DNA from 2 places in the Streptomyces sp. NPDC041200 genome. Region 1 is predicted to be linked to the other one. Evidence: riboswitches for the same ligand, from Rfam matches in the RefSeq annotation. Region 1 holds a riboswitch; the other holds the start of a gene.

Region 1 (7,206 bases):
ACGGCGTCCAGGAACTCCGGCAGGTCGCCCTGGCGCTTGCGCGCGTCGGTGCACAGGTAGAGGCGGGCGTCGGCCAGCTGCTCGCGTGCGGTCATGGGTGGCTTTCCCCCCGGGTCGTGCGGCGTACGGGCCGGGGCAGCGGTCTGCCCGGCCCGTACGCCTGGTGGTGGTTCGGAAAACGGCGGACGGCGTCAGACGGCGAGCGCCTGCGCGCGCCGCTTCACTTCCGTGCCGCGATTCTCGCGCAGCGCCTGGGCCGGGGTGCCCGGCAGGCTCGGGTCAGGGGTGAAGAGCCACTCCAGCATCTCCTCGTCACTGAAGCCGTCGTCCTTGAGCAGTGTCAAGGTGCCCACGAGGCCCTTGACGACCTTTCCGTCACCGATGAAGTCCTCGGGCACCTGCAGCACCCGGTTCTCGCCACGGCGCACCGCGATCAGCTGGCCCTCCTTGACCAGCTGCCTCACGCGTGTCACCTCGACGCCGATCCGGTCGGCGACGTCGGGGAGAGTGAGCCAGGCGGGGACGAGAGCATCGATCTTTGCGTCAATCTCGGTCACAGGAACAAGCCTGCCATCTGGGACTGACAGTGGGTAGCCGGGCGTCCGCCGCGCGGGCCTCCGGATGCGGGGCCGCCGGTCCGGCCGGGCCCCGAACCCCTGCTCACCGAGGAGGTCCGGACGTCACAGAACGGCCGACTTCAGCGGAACGGAAGGATCCGTGGCCCGGGTGCGGTCCAGCCGGGCGCCGCGTTCGATCAGCTTGCGGCCCTGGGCCAGATCGCGCGGACGGCCGACCGCCAGCAGGGCGACCAGCGCCCCGTCCCGCAGCCAGCACACCGACCAGGCTGTGCCGTCCGGATCGCCCCGCCAGACCAGCTCGTCGGCGTCCGAGTGGTGTCCCGCGTACTGCACGAACCGCCCGAACTGCTCGGACCAGAAGTACGGCACCGGGTCGTAGACCTGGCCGGGGAAGTGCGCGGTGCGGCTGCCGACCACATTGGCGGCGACCGTCCGCGGCCCCTGGAGCGCGTTGTCCCAGTGGTGCACCAGCAGCCGGGTCCCGTAGCGGGCGGAGGGGAAGGACGCGCAGTCGCCGACCGCGTACACATCGGGCGCCGACGTGCGCAGCCCCTCGTCGGCGACGACCGACCGGTCCTCGGCGAGTTCGATGTCCGAACCGGCCAGCCAGCCGGTCGCGGGCCGGGCGCCGATGCCGATGACCACCGCACCGGCCCGCAGCCGGGTGCCGTCGCCGAGCTGCAGCCCGGTCCGGTCGAGCGCGGTCACCCGGGCGCCGGTGACCAGAGTGGCGCCGTAGTCCGCGTACCAGCCGGTCATATGGGCGGCGACCTCCGCCGGGAGGGCGCCCACCAGCGGCCGGTCCGCGGCCTCGACGACCGTCACCGCGCAGCCCGCCTCGCGGGCCGCGGTCGCGAACTCCGCGCCGATCCAGCCCGCCCCGACCACCACGATCTCCTCCTGCCGGGCGAGCACCGGGCGCAGCCGTTCGGCGTCGTCCAGGGTGCGCAGGAGGTGGACACCGGGCACGTCCTCGCTGCCGGGCAGGGCGATCGGCTCGGCGCCGGTGGCGATCACCAGGACGTCGTACGGGATCGGTCCTGACCCGGTCGTGACCGTCCGCCCGGCCGTGTCCAGCCCGGTCACGGCGACGCCGAGCCGCAGCCCGATGCCGAGCGCGGCGAAGTCCACGTCGAACGCGGACCCTTCGGCCTTGCCGAGCAGTACGGCCTTGGACAGCGGCGGCCGGTCGTACGGCTGGTGGGGCTCGGCGCCCAGCAGCAGGATCTCCCCGCTCCAGCCCTGCTCACGCAGCGCGACGGCGGTCTGCACCCCCGCCATGCCCGCGCCGACGATCACCACCCGCTGTCCGCCGCCACCCGCCGAGGACGCCATCGTCTTCGTCGTCTCATCGCTCACACGATCACTGTATTGCGGCAGGTGGGGCGGACCGGAGAGCGCACGACGAGATCTCGGGCACAGCCCGGCGGGCCGGACGCCCCGTCGTGTCGGGTGCGCGGGGCCTGCTGCCCGGTCCCGCCCGGGACGCTCCCTTCCGGCCGATTCGGGGCGCGTACTAGGGTGGCCGGACAGAGCACTCGCGGGAGCCTGGGCGCACCGGGCTGAGAGGGAGGCTGGCACGGCCTCCGACCGTACGAACCTGATCCGGGTCATGCCGGCGAAGGGAGGGGGCGACCAGCCCATGCACACCCCACACCACACACCTCGAGCACACCAAGCAGCCCACGCACCCCACGTGCCCCAGGGCAGCGCCGCACCGTACGACGTCCTGGTCATCGGCGGCGGCATCATCGGCCTGGTCACGGCCTGGCGGGCGGCCCAGCGGGGCCTGCGCACCGCCGTCGCCGACCCGGCCCCCGGCGGCGGGGCCGCCCAGGTCGCGGCCGGGATGCTGGCGGCCGTCACCGAGCTGCACTACGGCGAGCAGACCCTGCTCGGGTTGAATCTGGCCTCGGCGCGCCGCTATCCGTCCTTCGTGGCGGAGCTGGAAGAGGCGAGCGGCCATGACCTGGCCTTCCGCACCTGCGGCACCCTCTCGGTCGCGCTCGACGCGGACGACCGCGCCCATCTGCGCGAGCTGCACGCCTTCCAGCAGCGGCTCGGTCTGGACTCACAGTGGTTGACGGGGCGCGAATGCAGGCGCCTGGAGCCAATGCTCGCGCCGGGCGTGCGCGGGGGCCTGCGCGTCGACGGCGACCACCAGGTCGACCCGCGGCGGCTGGCGGCCGCGCTGCTGGCGGCGTGCGAGCGCGCCGGAGTGGCCCTCCACCGCGTCCGCGCCGAGCGGCTGCTGCTGGACGGCGACGGCGGCCGGGCCACCGGCGCCGAGCTGGCCGACGACGCGCGCACCCGGCTGACCGCCGGGCAGACCGTGCTGGCCGCGGGCAGCCTCAGCGGGCGGTTCCCGGGCGTCCCCGAGGAGGTCCTGCCGCCCGTACGCCCCGTCAAGGGCCAGGTGCTGCGGCTGTCGGTGCCCGGCCCGTACGCGCCCTTCCTGTCCCGGACCGTGCGGGCCGTGGTGCGCGGCGGCCACGTCTACCTCGTGCCGCGCGAGAACGGCGAGCTGGTCGTCGGCGCGACCAGCGAGGAGCTGGGCTGGGACACCACGGTCACCGCGGGCGGGGTGTACGAGCTGCTGCGCGACGCGCACGAGCTGGTGCCCGGCATCACCGAACTGCCGCTCGTCGAGACCCTCGCCGGGCTGCGCCCCGGCTCCCCCGACAACGCCCCGCTGCTCGGCCCGACCGAGCTGCCGGGCCTCCAGCTGGCCACCGGCCACTACCGCAACGGCGTCCTGCTGACCCCGATCACCGGCGACGCCATGGCCGAGGCGCTGACCAGCGGCGAACTCCCGCCCGAGGCGCGGCCGTTCTCCCCGCGGCGCTTCGCGGCCACCGCGAATCCCCCAGCGGCAGCGCAGACGGCGGCAGGACAGACAGCAGCCGCACAGACAGCGGCAGCACAGGCAGCGGCAGCACAGGCAGCAGCAGTACAGGAGCACACCGCATGACCGTCACCCTGAGCGTCACCGTGAACGGCGAGCCCCGCGAACTGCCCGGCGGGACCACCCTCGACGGGGTCGTCGCGACCCTCACCCAGGCGCCCTCGGGCGTCGCCGCGGCCGTCAACGAGACGGTCGTCCCGCGCGGCCAGTGGCCCGCGACCCCGCTCGGCGACGGCGATCGCGTCGAGGTCCTCACCGCGGTCCAAGGAGGCTGACCCTCATGTCTCACCCCATAACGTCGCACCCCACGACGCTGGATCAGGTCCTCACCGACGCCGATCCGCTCACCATCGCCGGTACGTCCTTCGGCTCCCGCCTGATCATGGGCACCGGCGGCGCGCCCAGCCTGGACATCATGGAGCGGTCGCTGATCGCCTCCGGCACCGAGCTGACCACGGTCGCGATGCGCCGCCTGGACCCCGCGGTGCAGGGCTCGGTGCTGTCCGTACTGAACCGGCACGGCATCCGCCCGCTGCCCAACACCGCGGGCTGCTTCACCGCCGGGGAGGCCGTGCTGACCGCCCGGCTCGCCCGCGAGGCGCTGGGTACCGACTGGGTGAAGCTGGAGGTCATCGCCGACGAGCGCACCCTGCTCCCCGACCCGATCGAGACGCTGGACGCCGCCGAGACCCTGGTGGACGACGGCTTCACGGTCCTGCCGTACACCAACGACGACCCGGTGCTGGCCCGGAAGCTGGAGGACGTCGGCTGTGCCGCGATCATGCCGCTGGGCTCGCCGATCGGCTCCGGCCTCGGCATCCGCAACCCGCACAACTTCCAGCTGATCACCGAGCGGGCCCAGGTCCCGGTGATCCTCGACGCGGGCGCGGGTACGGCGTCCGACGCGGCGCTCGCCATGGAGCTGGGGTGCGCCGCGGTCATGCTGGCCTCGGCCGTGACCCGCGCCCAGGAGCCGGTGCTGATGGCCGGGGCGATGCGGCACGCGGTGGCCGCGGGGCGGCTCGCGCACCGGGCGGGCCGTATCCCCCGCCGCCACTTCGCCGAGGCGTCGTCCCCGGCCGAGGGGCTGGCCGCGCTCGACCCGGAGCGGCCCGCCTTCGCGTAACGCGGCCGAAGCGGCCGACGCGGCCGTCCGGGGCGGCCTACCGTGGAATGCGGAGGTGGTCGCCGTGAGGGAGCCGACAGCCGTGCCCGTGGCCGACCGGATCGAACGTGAGACATACGTCTCCGCCCCCATCGACCGCGTCTGGCGGGTGCTGACCACGCCGGAGCACATCCGTACCTGGTATGCCCCCGGCGGCTGTGAGATCGACCCGCGCCCCGGCGGCACCGTCCGCTTCCGCTGGGACGAGCACGGGGAGTTCCACGGCCGGGTCGAGCAGGCGGTGCCCGACGCCCTGTTCCGCTTCCGGCTGGCCCACGCGCCCGACCGCGCCCCGGTCGGTCCCGGCCAGGCCACCGTGGTCGAGTTCACGCTCTCCCCGGAGGGCGCGGGCACCCGCCTCCGCCTCACCGAGACCGGTATCCGCGCGCTCGACCTCCCGGACGACGCCAAGGCCCGGCACGCCGAGTCCGCCGCCCTGGCCTGGACCTCCGCGTGCGAGGAGCTGGCCGCGCTGGCCGCCGCCTCGCACAACTGAGGCCACAGGTCACCGTTGTGTCGCAGTCAGCACCGGAGATGGGGAGGCGGCCCGGCGCGGCCGTGACGGCTCGTAGACTGCCTTCTCGTGGATACGACGCTCCAGGACCCTCTGGTCGGGCAGGTGCTCGACGGCCGATACCGCGTTGAGGCGCGCATCGCCGTCGGCGGGATGGCGACGGTCTACCGGGCCGTCGACACCCGGCTCGACCGCGTACTCGCCCTGAAGGTGATGCACCAGAGCCTCGCCTCGGACACCGCCTTCGTGGACCGCTTCATCCGCGAGGCCAAGTCCGTCGCCAGACTCGCGCACGCCAATGTGGTCGGCGTCTACGACCAGGGCACCGACGGCGCGCACGTCTACCTCGCCATGGAGTACGTCGCCGGGTGCACCCTGCGTGACGTCCTGCGCGAGCGCGGCGCCCTCCAGCCGCGTGCCGCGCTGGACATCCTGGAACCGGTGCTCGCCGCGCTCGGCGCCGCCCACCGGGCGGGCTTCGTCCACCGCGACATGAAGCCGGAGAACGTGCTGATCGGCGACGACGGCCGGGTCAAGGTCGCCGACTTCGGCCTGGTCAGGGCGGTGGACACCAACACCAGCGCCTCGACCGGGTCCGTCCTGGGCACCGTCTCCTACCTCGCGCCCGAGCAGATCGAACACGGTACGGCCGACACCAGAGCCGACGTCTACGCGTGCGGTGTGGTCCTCTACGAAATGCTCACCGGGTCCAAGCCGCACGGCGGCACCACCCCGGCGCAGGTCCTCTACCAGCACCTGCACGAGGACGTCCCGCCCCCGTCCGCCGCCGCGCCCGAGGTCGCGCCGGAGCTGGACGCGCTGGTCGCCTCCGCCACCGCGCGCGATGTCGCCCTGCGCCCCGCCGACGCCGTCGACCTCCTCGGCCAGGTGCGGACGACGCGGGCCGCGCTCACCGACGTACAGCTGGACGCCGTACCGCCGCAGGCCCACGAGGAGCCGCCCGGGGGCGGCTCCGAGGACCGTACGACGGTGATCCCCCGCCCTGCCGGGGCCGCCGCCTCCGGCCAGGACGACCTGCACCACACCAGCCGCCTGGACCTCCCCCCGGAGCCGCGGCGCCGTATGCCGCGGCGCGGAGTGGTGACCATCGTCGCCGCCGTGCTGCTGGCGCTCGGCATCGGCGCCGGGGTCTGGTACATCAGCGCCGGGCAGTTCACCAATGTGCCGTCCGTGCTGAAGATGAACCGCGCTGACGCGGAGAAGAAGCTGGAGAGCGCCGGTCTGGAGGTGAAGGTCGTCCAGGATTACAGCGACGTCGTCGACAAGAACAGGGTCATCAGCTCCAAGCCCGGCGTCGGCGAACGCATCCGCTCCACCGGCACCGTCACCATCCACGTCTCCCAGGGGCCGCCGCGGGCCGAGGTGCCCAATGTGGTCGGCCGTCCGCTCACCGAGGCCAAGCAGAAGATCGCCGACGCGGGGCTGAGGGTGGGCACCGTGACCAGCACCTTCAGGAACGAAACCCCGCAGAACACGGTCATCTCCACCACTCCCGGCCCGGACTCCGTCCGCCGCCCCGACACGGCCGTCGACATCCTGGTCAGCAAGGGCGAGCGCATCGAAATCCCCGACCTCACCGGCGACGACCCGGCCGACGCCCGCTCCGAACTGCGCGAGGCGGGCTTCAAGGTCAAGTTCGCCGAGCGCCGGATCTTCTCCGAGGAGGACCGGGGCACGATCGCCGCCCAGTCCCCGGAGGCGGGATCCGACGGCGCCAAGGGCGACACGGTGACCCTCACCCTCTCCAAGGGCCAGCAGATGATCGAGGTCCCGGACGTCAAGGGCGAGAACATCGACGACGCGAAGCAGGAGCTGGAAGACCTGGGCTTCACGGTGAAGGTCGACAAGCCGCTGCTGTTCCCGGGCGACACCGTGAAGGACCAGTCGGTGTCGGGCGGCGACAAGGCGCCGAAGGGAAGCGAGATCACGATCACGGTAAAGGGCGGCGTATTCTAGCCCCCTCTTCCAGCCCCCGTCCCGCTGCGCGCGGGTCGGGGGCTGCTGAGTACCCGTACTCATGAAG
Region 2 (7,206 bases), on a different contig from region 1:
GATAGCGGTCGCCGTGGTCGTCGGGCTGTGGGAGCTGACCTCCCGGCTGGCCGAGCGGAAGGACATCCGGGTTCCCCTGGTGCCGCTCGCAGTCGGCGGCGTCGCCATGGTCGTCGCGGGCTATGTGCGCGGGGCGCAGGGCGCCTGGGTGGCGGTGTCGCTCACGGCGCTCGCCGTGCTCGTGTGGCGGATGACCGAGCCACCCGACAACTACCTCAGGGACGTCACGGCGGGCGTCTTCGCCGCCTTCTACGTGCCGTTCCTCGCCACCTTCGTGGCGCTCATACTGGCCGCGCCCGACGGCGCGCAGCGGGTGCTGACCTTCCTGCTGCTGACCGTGGTGAGCGACACCGGCGCGTACGCGGTCGGCTGGCGCTTCGGCAAGCATCCGCTCGCGCCCCGCATCAGCCCCGGCAAGACCCGCGAGGGACTGATGGGCGCGGTGGCGTTCGCGATGGTCGCGGGGGCGCTGTGCATGCAGTACCTCATCGAGGGCGGCGTGTGGTGGCAGGGGCTGCTGCTCGGCCTCGCCGTCGCGGTCAGCGCGACCCTGGGGGACCTCGGCGAGTCCATGATCAAGCGTGACCTCGGCATCAAGGACATGGGCAAGCTGCTGCCCGGCCACGGCGGGATCATGGACCGGCTCGACTCGCTGCTGCCCACCGCGCCCGTGGTGTGGCTGCTGCTGGTGATCTTCGTGGGCGGCGGCTGAGCCGTACGTAGCGAACAAGGCTGTTCAGGGCCCCGTGCCGCCCGTGGCGCGGGGCCTTCCGCATGTCTGCGACACTGGTACGGCCATGCCTAAGCCCGGAGAACTCACTTTCGCCGTGCCGCGTGGGGCCAAGAAGCCCCCGCGGCATCTCGCCGACCTCAGCCCCGCCGAGCGCCGCGAGGCCGTCGCCGCGCTCGGGGAGAAGCCCTTCCGGGCCGGGCAGGTGTCGCGTCACTACTTCGCCCGCTACACCGACGACCCCGCACAGTGGACCGACATCCCGGCCGCCGCGCGCGAGAAGCTGGCGACCGGGCTGCTGCCGGACCTGATGAGCGTGGTGCGGCACATCAGCTGCGACGACGACACCACCCGCAAGACCCTGTGGCGGCTCTTCGACGGCACGCTCGTCGAGTCCGTGCTGATGCGCTACCCGGACCGGGTCACCATGTGCATCAGCTCCCAGGCGGGCTGCGGCATGAACTGCCCGTTCTGCGCCACCGGCCAGGCGGGTCTGGACCGCAACCTGTCGACCGCCGAGATCGTGCACCAGATCGTCGACGGCATGCGGGCGCTGCGGGACGGGGAGATCCCCGGCGGCCCGGCGCGGCTGTCCAACATCGTCTTCATGGGCATGGGCGAGCCGCTGGCCAACTACAACCGGGTCATCGGTGCCATCCGCAGGCTCACCGACCCCGAGCCGGACGGCCTCGGTCTGTCCCAGCGCGGCATCACCGTCTCGACCGTGGGACTGGTCCCGGCGATGCTGCGGTTCGCCGACGAGGGCTTCAAGTGCCGCCTCGCGGTCTCCCTCCACGCGCCCGACGACGAGCTGCGCGACACCCTCGTCCCGGTCAACACCCGCTGGAAGGTGCGCGAGGTCCTGGACGCGGCGTGGGAGTACGCGGAGAAGTCCGGCCGCCGGATCTCCATCGAGTACGCCCTGATCAAGGACATCAACGACCAGGCCTGGCGCGCCGATCTGCTCGGTCGGCTCCTCAAGGGCCACCGGGTGCACGTCAACCTCATCCCGCTCAACCCGACGCCTGGCTCCAAGTGGACGGCGTCCCGGCCGGAGGACGAGAGGGCGTTCGTGGCGGCCCTGGAGCGGCACGGGGTGCCGGTGACCGTCCGGGACACCCGGGGGCAGGAGATCGACGGGGCGTGCGGCCAGTTGGCGGCCACGGAGCGCTGACCACCGGCTGATACGGTGCCTTCGCACAACCGTCGTACAACCATCCCGTAGCGACGGACAACCGAACATTCCGACAGGGGAGCGCGAAACGCGCTGAGAGTGCGGCACGGCCGCAGACCCTCCAACCTGATCCGGGTCATACCGGCGTAGGGAGTCAGCCTCACGATGAACAGCCATCTTCGGCGTGCGATCACCGCCGCCCTCGTCGGTTCCCTCGGCACCGGCGTCCTCAGCGGCTGCGGCGGGGGCGGGGCGGAGGGCAAGGACTCCAAGACCGTCACCCTGGTCTCGCACGATTCGTTCGCGGCGTCCAAGGCGGTCCTCAAGGAGTTCACCCGCACCACCGGCTACAAGGTGCGGGTACAGGCCGGGGGCGACGCGGGGGCGGCCGTCAACCAGGCGATCCTGTCCAAGGGCCATCCGCAGGGCGATGTGTTCTTCGGCGTCGACAACACCCTCCTCTCCCGCGCGCTGGACAATGACCTGTTCACGCCGTACGAGGCGAAGGGCCTGGACAAGGTCCCGGCCGCGCATCAGCTCGACCAGGCGAAGCACCGTGTCACCCCGGTCGACTACGGCGACATCTGCGTCAACTACGACCGCGCGTACTTCGAGCGCGAGAAGCTCGCGCCGCCGAAGACGTTCGCCGATCTGACCAAGCCCGCGTACAAGAACCTCCTGGTCACCGAGAACGCCGCCACCTCGTCCCCCGGCCTCGCCTTCCTGCTCGGCACCGCCGCCCGCTACGGCGACCACGGCTGGCGGGACTACTGGAAGAAGCTGCGGGCCAACGGCGTCGAGGTGGTCGACGGCTGGGAGCAGGCCTACAACGACCGCTTCTCCGGCTCGGCGGGCGGCGCCAAGGGCGACAAGCCGCTCGTCGTCTCGTACGCCTCCAGCCCGCCCGCCGAGGTGGCCGACGCGAAGTCGAAGCCCGCGAAGGCCCCCACCGGGGTGGCGGAGGGCACCTGCTTCCGGCAGACGGAGTTCGCCGGGCTGCTGAAGGGCGCGGGCAACACCAAGGGGGGCAAGGCGCTGCTGGACTTCCTGCTGACCAAGCGCTTCCAGGAGGACGTACCGCTGAACATGTACGTCAATCCGGTGCGCGAGGACGCGAAGCTGCCGGAGATCTTCACCCGGTACGGGGCCAAGGTCGCCGACCCGGCCACGCTGCCCCCGCGGAAGATCGCCAAGAACCGTGAGCCCTGGGTCAAGGCATGGTCCTCGCTCGTTCTGTAGCGCCCCGCGAGAAGCCCGAGAAGCCCGAGAAGCGCGAGAACCGTGAGAAGGGCGGGGGGCGGAACGGTCGCGGCGCCGCCCTGCGGTTCGCCCTGATGGCCGTCCCGCTGGCCTTCTTCGGTGTCTTCTTCGCGTATCCGGTGGCCGCGATCGTCACCCGCGGGCTGCGCGCCGACGGCCGGTGGCGGCTCGGGCGGATACCCGAGGTGCTGGGCGATCCGTCCGTCCTGCACACGCTGTGGTTCACCGGCTGGCAGGCGGCCGCCTCGACCGGGCTGACCCTGGCGGTCGCGCTGCCCGGCGCGTATGTCTTCGCCCGCTTCGCCTTCCCCGGCAAGGGGCTGCTGCGCGCCGTGGTGACCGTGCCGTTCGTGCTGCCGACCGTGGTCGCCGGATCGGCGTTCCTGGGGCTGCTCGGCCGGGGCGGGCTGCTGGACGAGCTGTGGGGGATACGGCTGGACACCAGCGTCTGGGCGATTCTGCTGGCCCACGTCTTCTTCAACTACGCGGTGGTCGTCCGCACCGTCGGCGGGCTGTGGGCGCAGCTCGACCCGCGCCAGGAGGAGGCCGCCCGGGTGCTCGGCGCGAGCCGCCTCGCCGCCTGGCGCCGGGTCACCCTGCCCGCGCTGGGCCCCGCCGTGGCCGCCGCCGCGCTGATGGTCTTCCTGTTCACGTTCACCTCCTTCGGGGTGATCCAGATCCTCGGCGGCCCGCGCTACGCCACCCTGGAGGTGGCCATCTACCGGCAGACCGCGCAGCTGCTCGACCTGCCGACGGCCGCGGTGCTCACCCTCGTCCAGTTCGCGGCGGTCGCGGCCGTCCTCGCCCTGCACGCCTGGACCGTACGGCGCCGGGAGGGCGCCCTGCGGCTCGTCGACGCCGCCCGGACCGCGCGCCGCCCCCAGGGCCCGGCGCAGTGGGGGCTGCTCGCGGGGGTGCTGGCCGTCGTCGCGCTGCTGATCGTGCTGCCGCTCGCTGTGCTGGTGGAGCGCTCGCTGCACGGGCCGGACGGCTACGGATTCACGTACTACCGGGCGCTCCAGTCCGCCGCCGACAGCGGCGGCACCTTCTTCGTGGCTCCCGTGGACGCCATCGGGAACTCCCTCCAGTACGCGGCCGTCGCCACCCTCTTCGCCCTCGTCGTCGGCGGTCTCGCCGCCGCCGCGCTCACCCGGAGGGCGGGGCGTTTCGTCCGCGGTTTCGACGCGCTGCTGATGCTGCCGCTGGGCACCTCGGCGGTCACCGTAGGCTTCGGCTTCCTCATCGCGCTCGACGAACCCCCGCTGGACCTGCGCGCGTCCTGGGTCATCGTCCCGCTCGCCCAGTCCCTGGTCGGCGTGCCCTTCGTGGTCCGCACGATGCTGCCCGTCCTGCGGGCCGTGGACCACCGGCTGCGGGAGGCCGCCGCCGTGCTCGGCGCCTCCCCGCTGCGGGCCTGGCGCGAGGTGGACCTGCCGCTGGTGGGGCGGGCGCTGGCGGTCGCGGCGGGGTTCGCGTTCGCCGTATCGCTCGGCGAGTTCGGGGCCACGGTGTTCATCGCCCGCCCCGACCTGCCCACCCTCCCGGTGGCCGTGGCGCGTTTCCTGGGCCGCGCCGGACAGCTCAACTACGGGCAGGCGATGGCCCTGAGCACGATCCTGATGCTGGTGTGCGCCTGCTCCCTGCTGGCGCTGGAACGCGTCCGCACCGACCGCTCGGGGGAGTTCTGAGATGGGGGGACCCTGATGACGCCGCCGCTGCTGCGACTGGACGAGGTGACGGTCAGGTACGGCCGCCACGACGCGCTCGACGCCGTCGACCTGGCCGTCGCCGAGCAGGAGACGGTCTGTGTGCTGGGCCCCAGCGGCAGCGGCAAGTCCACCCTGCTGCGCGTGGTCGCCGGACTCCAGCGCGCCGCTTCCGGCCGGGTGTGGCTCGGGGGCCGCGACCAGAGCGGTGTGCCCACCCACCGGCGCGGTGTGGGGCTGATGTTCCAGGACCATCAGCTCTTCCCGCAGCGCGACGTGGGCGGCAACGTCGCCTTCGGGCTGCGGATGCGGGGCACCGGGCGCGCGGAGGCGGACCGCCGGGTGGCCGAACTGCTGGAGCTGGTCGGACTGCCCGGCGCGCAGCGGCGGCCGGTCGACTCGCTGTCCGGCGGTGAGCAGCAGCGCGTCGCGCTCGCCCGCGCACTGGCGCCGCGGCCGCGGCTGCTGATGCTGGACGAGCCGCTGGGCCAGCTCGACCGCGGGCTGCGGGAGCGACTGGTCGTGGAACTGCGCGAGCTGTTCGCCCGGCTGGGCACCACGGTCCTCGCCGTCACCCACGACCAGGGGGAGGCCTTCGCGCTCGCCGACCGGGTCGTGGTCATGGAGGACGGGCGGATCGCGCAGTCCGGCACCCCGCTGGAGGTGTGGCAGCACCCCGCGAACGAGTTCGTCGCCCGCTTCCTCGGCTTCGACAACGTGGTGGAGGCGACCGTGCACGGCGACGTGGCCGACACGGTGTGGGGCAAGCTGCCGGTGCCGCCCGGCACCCGGCCGGGCCCGGTGCGGCTGCTGGTCCGCCCGGCCGGGGTGCGGCTCATCGCCCCCGCGGACGGGCTGCCCTGCGTGGTCGCCGCCCGCACCTTCCGCGGCGACCATGTGGCGCTCATCCTCCAGCCGTCCGGGGGCCCCCGCCTGGAGGCCTCCTGCGCGCTGCGGGACGCCCCGGAGGCGGGGGACCGGGTCGGGGTGGCGTTCGACGCGGCGGACGTGGTGGTGCTCGATTCGCCGTAGAAACGTTCAGCCTGTCAGGGCGGCCAGCGCGTCCGGGGCCTCGTCCACCGAGTCCACCAGCGCGATACGGGCCTTCATCGACCGCCCCTCCGCGAGCGCTTCGAGCAGCGGCCAGGCCGGGAGGCGGCGCGTCCAGTGGTCGCGGTCCACGAGCACCATCGGGGTCGGCTCACCGCGCGACTCGTAGTAGTTCGGCGTGGCGTTGTCGAAGATCTCCTGAAGGGTTCCGGCGGCGCCGGGCAGGAAGACGACGCCCGCGTTCGAGCGGGCCAGCAGCCCGTCCTCGCGGATCGCGTTGGCGAAGTACTTGGCGATGTGCGAGGCGAAGGCGTTCGGTGGCTCGTGCCCGTAGAACCAGGTCGGTATCCCGACCGACGCGCCGCCGTCCGGCCACCGCTCCCGCACCGCGAACGCGGCCTTGGCCCATGCGCCGACCGACGGGCGGAACGAGGGCGTCCGGGCGAGGAGTTCGAGCGCCTCCTTGAGCGCCGCGTCCGGCAGCGGTGCCGTGTACGCGCCCAGGTTGGCGGCCTCCATCGCGCCCGGACCGCCGCCGGTCGCGACGGTCAGCCCGGACCGCGCCAGCGCCTGTCCGAGCCGGGCGGCGCCCGCGTACCCCTCGGAGCCGCGCTCCAGCGCGTGCCCGCCCATCACGCCCACCACCCGGGTGCCGGTGAGCAGTTCGTCCAGCGCGTCGGAGACCGCGTCGTCGTGGATCGAGCGGAGCATCGAGGAGAAGATGTCGCCGTCCGCCTTGGTCCGCTCGAACCACGCGTACGAGAGCGCGTCCGGCGTGCCCGCGTATCCGTCGGCCCCGTCGTCCAGGCCCTCGAACAGCTCGGCCGCGGTGTAGAGGGTGCCGCGGTACGGATTGAACGGCAGGTCCGGCACGGGCGGGAAGACCAGCGCCCCCGCCGCCCGGATCCGCGCGGCGGCCTCCGGTTCCATCGGACAGCCGAGGAAGACCGCCCGGTCGGTGTCGGTGGACAGCAGCGCGGACGTACGGGCCGTCAGATCGACGGACTGGACCCGGTATCCGGCCAGGGTGCCGCGGGCGACAACCTGGTCGAACTCCTCCAGGGACTCTATTTCGACGTCGGGTGCGGTGGGCGCGGAAGCGTCATTGGTCTGCACGGCGTCATGCTAATCACACCGGACGGCGGTGGGGTCAGGGCCGGGTCAGAAGGGTCAGGAGTGGGTGAACGGCAGCACCGTCAGCTGGGCCACGCCCCAGGCCACCGGGGCCAGCAGGAGCAGCAGCGCCCCACCGCGCAGCGCGGCCGCGCCCCGCAGCAGCCGGGCTG

Evidence for each region. A riboswitch is a leader RNA that binds a small molecule or an ion and turns the genes downstream of it on or off. The one in region 1 is predicted to bind thiamine pyrophosphate.
Region 2: another riboswitch for thiamine pyrophosphate. It lies ahead of ACZ6CL_RS04555 (thiamine ABC transporter substrate-binding protein); the one in region 1 lies ahead of thiO (glycine oxidase ThiO).

What each region holds. Positions count from the first base shown of each region.
Region 1 covers NZ_JBVIZF010000003.1:91,817-99,022, forward strand. Annotated here, with positions in the region: gene thiE (thiamine phosphate synthase) at 1-95, opposite strand, end outside; gene ACZ6CL_RS10035 (Rv2175c family DNA-binding protein) at 192-557, opposite strand; gene ACZ6CL_RS10040 (NAD(P)/FAD-dependent oxidoreductase) at 681-1,913, opposite strand; TPP riboswitch at 2,109-2,222, shown strand; gene thiO (glycine oxidase ThiO) at 2,221-3,549, shown strand; gene thiS (sulfur carrier protein ThiS) at 3,546-3,758, shown strand; gene ACZ6CL_RS10055 (thiazole synthase) at 3,764-4,609, shown strand; gene ACZ6CL_RS10060 (SRPBCC domain-containing protein) at 4,674-5,144, shown strand; gene pknB (Stk1 family PASTA domain-containing Ser/Thr kinase) at 5,232-7,139, shown strand.
Region 2 covers NZ_JBVIZF010000001.1:968,354-975,559, forward strand. Annotated here, with positions in the region: gene ACZ6CL_RS04545 (phosphatidate cytidylyltransferase) at 1-712, shown strand, start outside; gene rlmN (dual-specificity RNA methyltransferase RlmN) at 798-1,904, shown strand; TPP riboswitch at 1,970-2,074, shown strand; gene ACZ6CL_RS04555 (thiamine ABC transporter substrate-binding protein) at 2,070-3,143, shown strand; gene ACZ6CL_RS04560 (ABC transporter permease) at 3,239-4,852, shown strand; gene ACZ6CL_RS04565 (ABC transporter ATP-binding protein) at 4,868-5,902, shown strand; gene ACZ6CL_RS04570 (LOG family protein) at 5,909-7,036, opposite strand; gene ACZ6CL_RS04575 (hypothetical protein) at 7,091-7,206, opposite strand, start outside.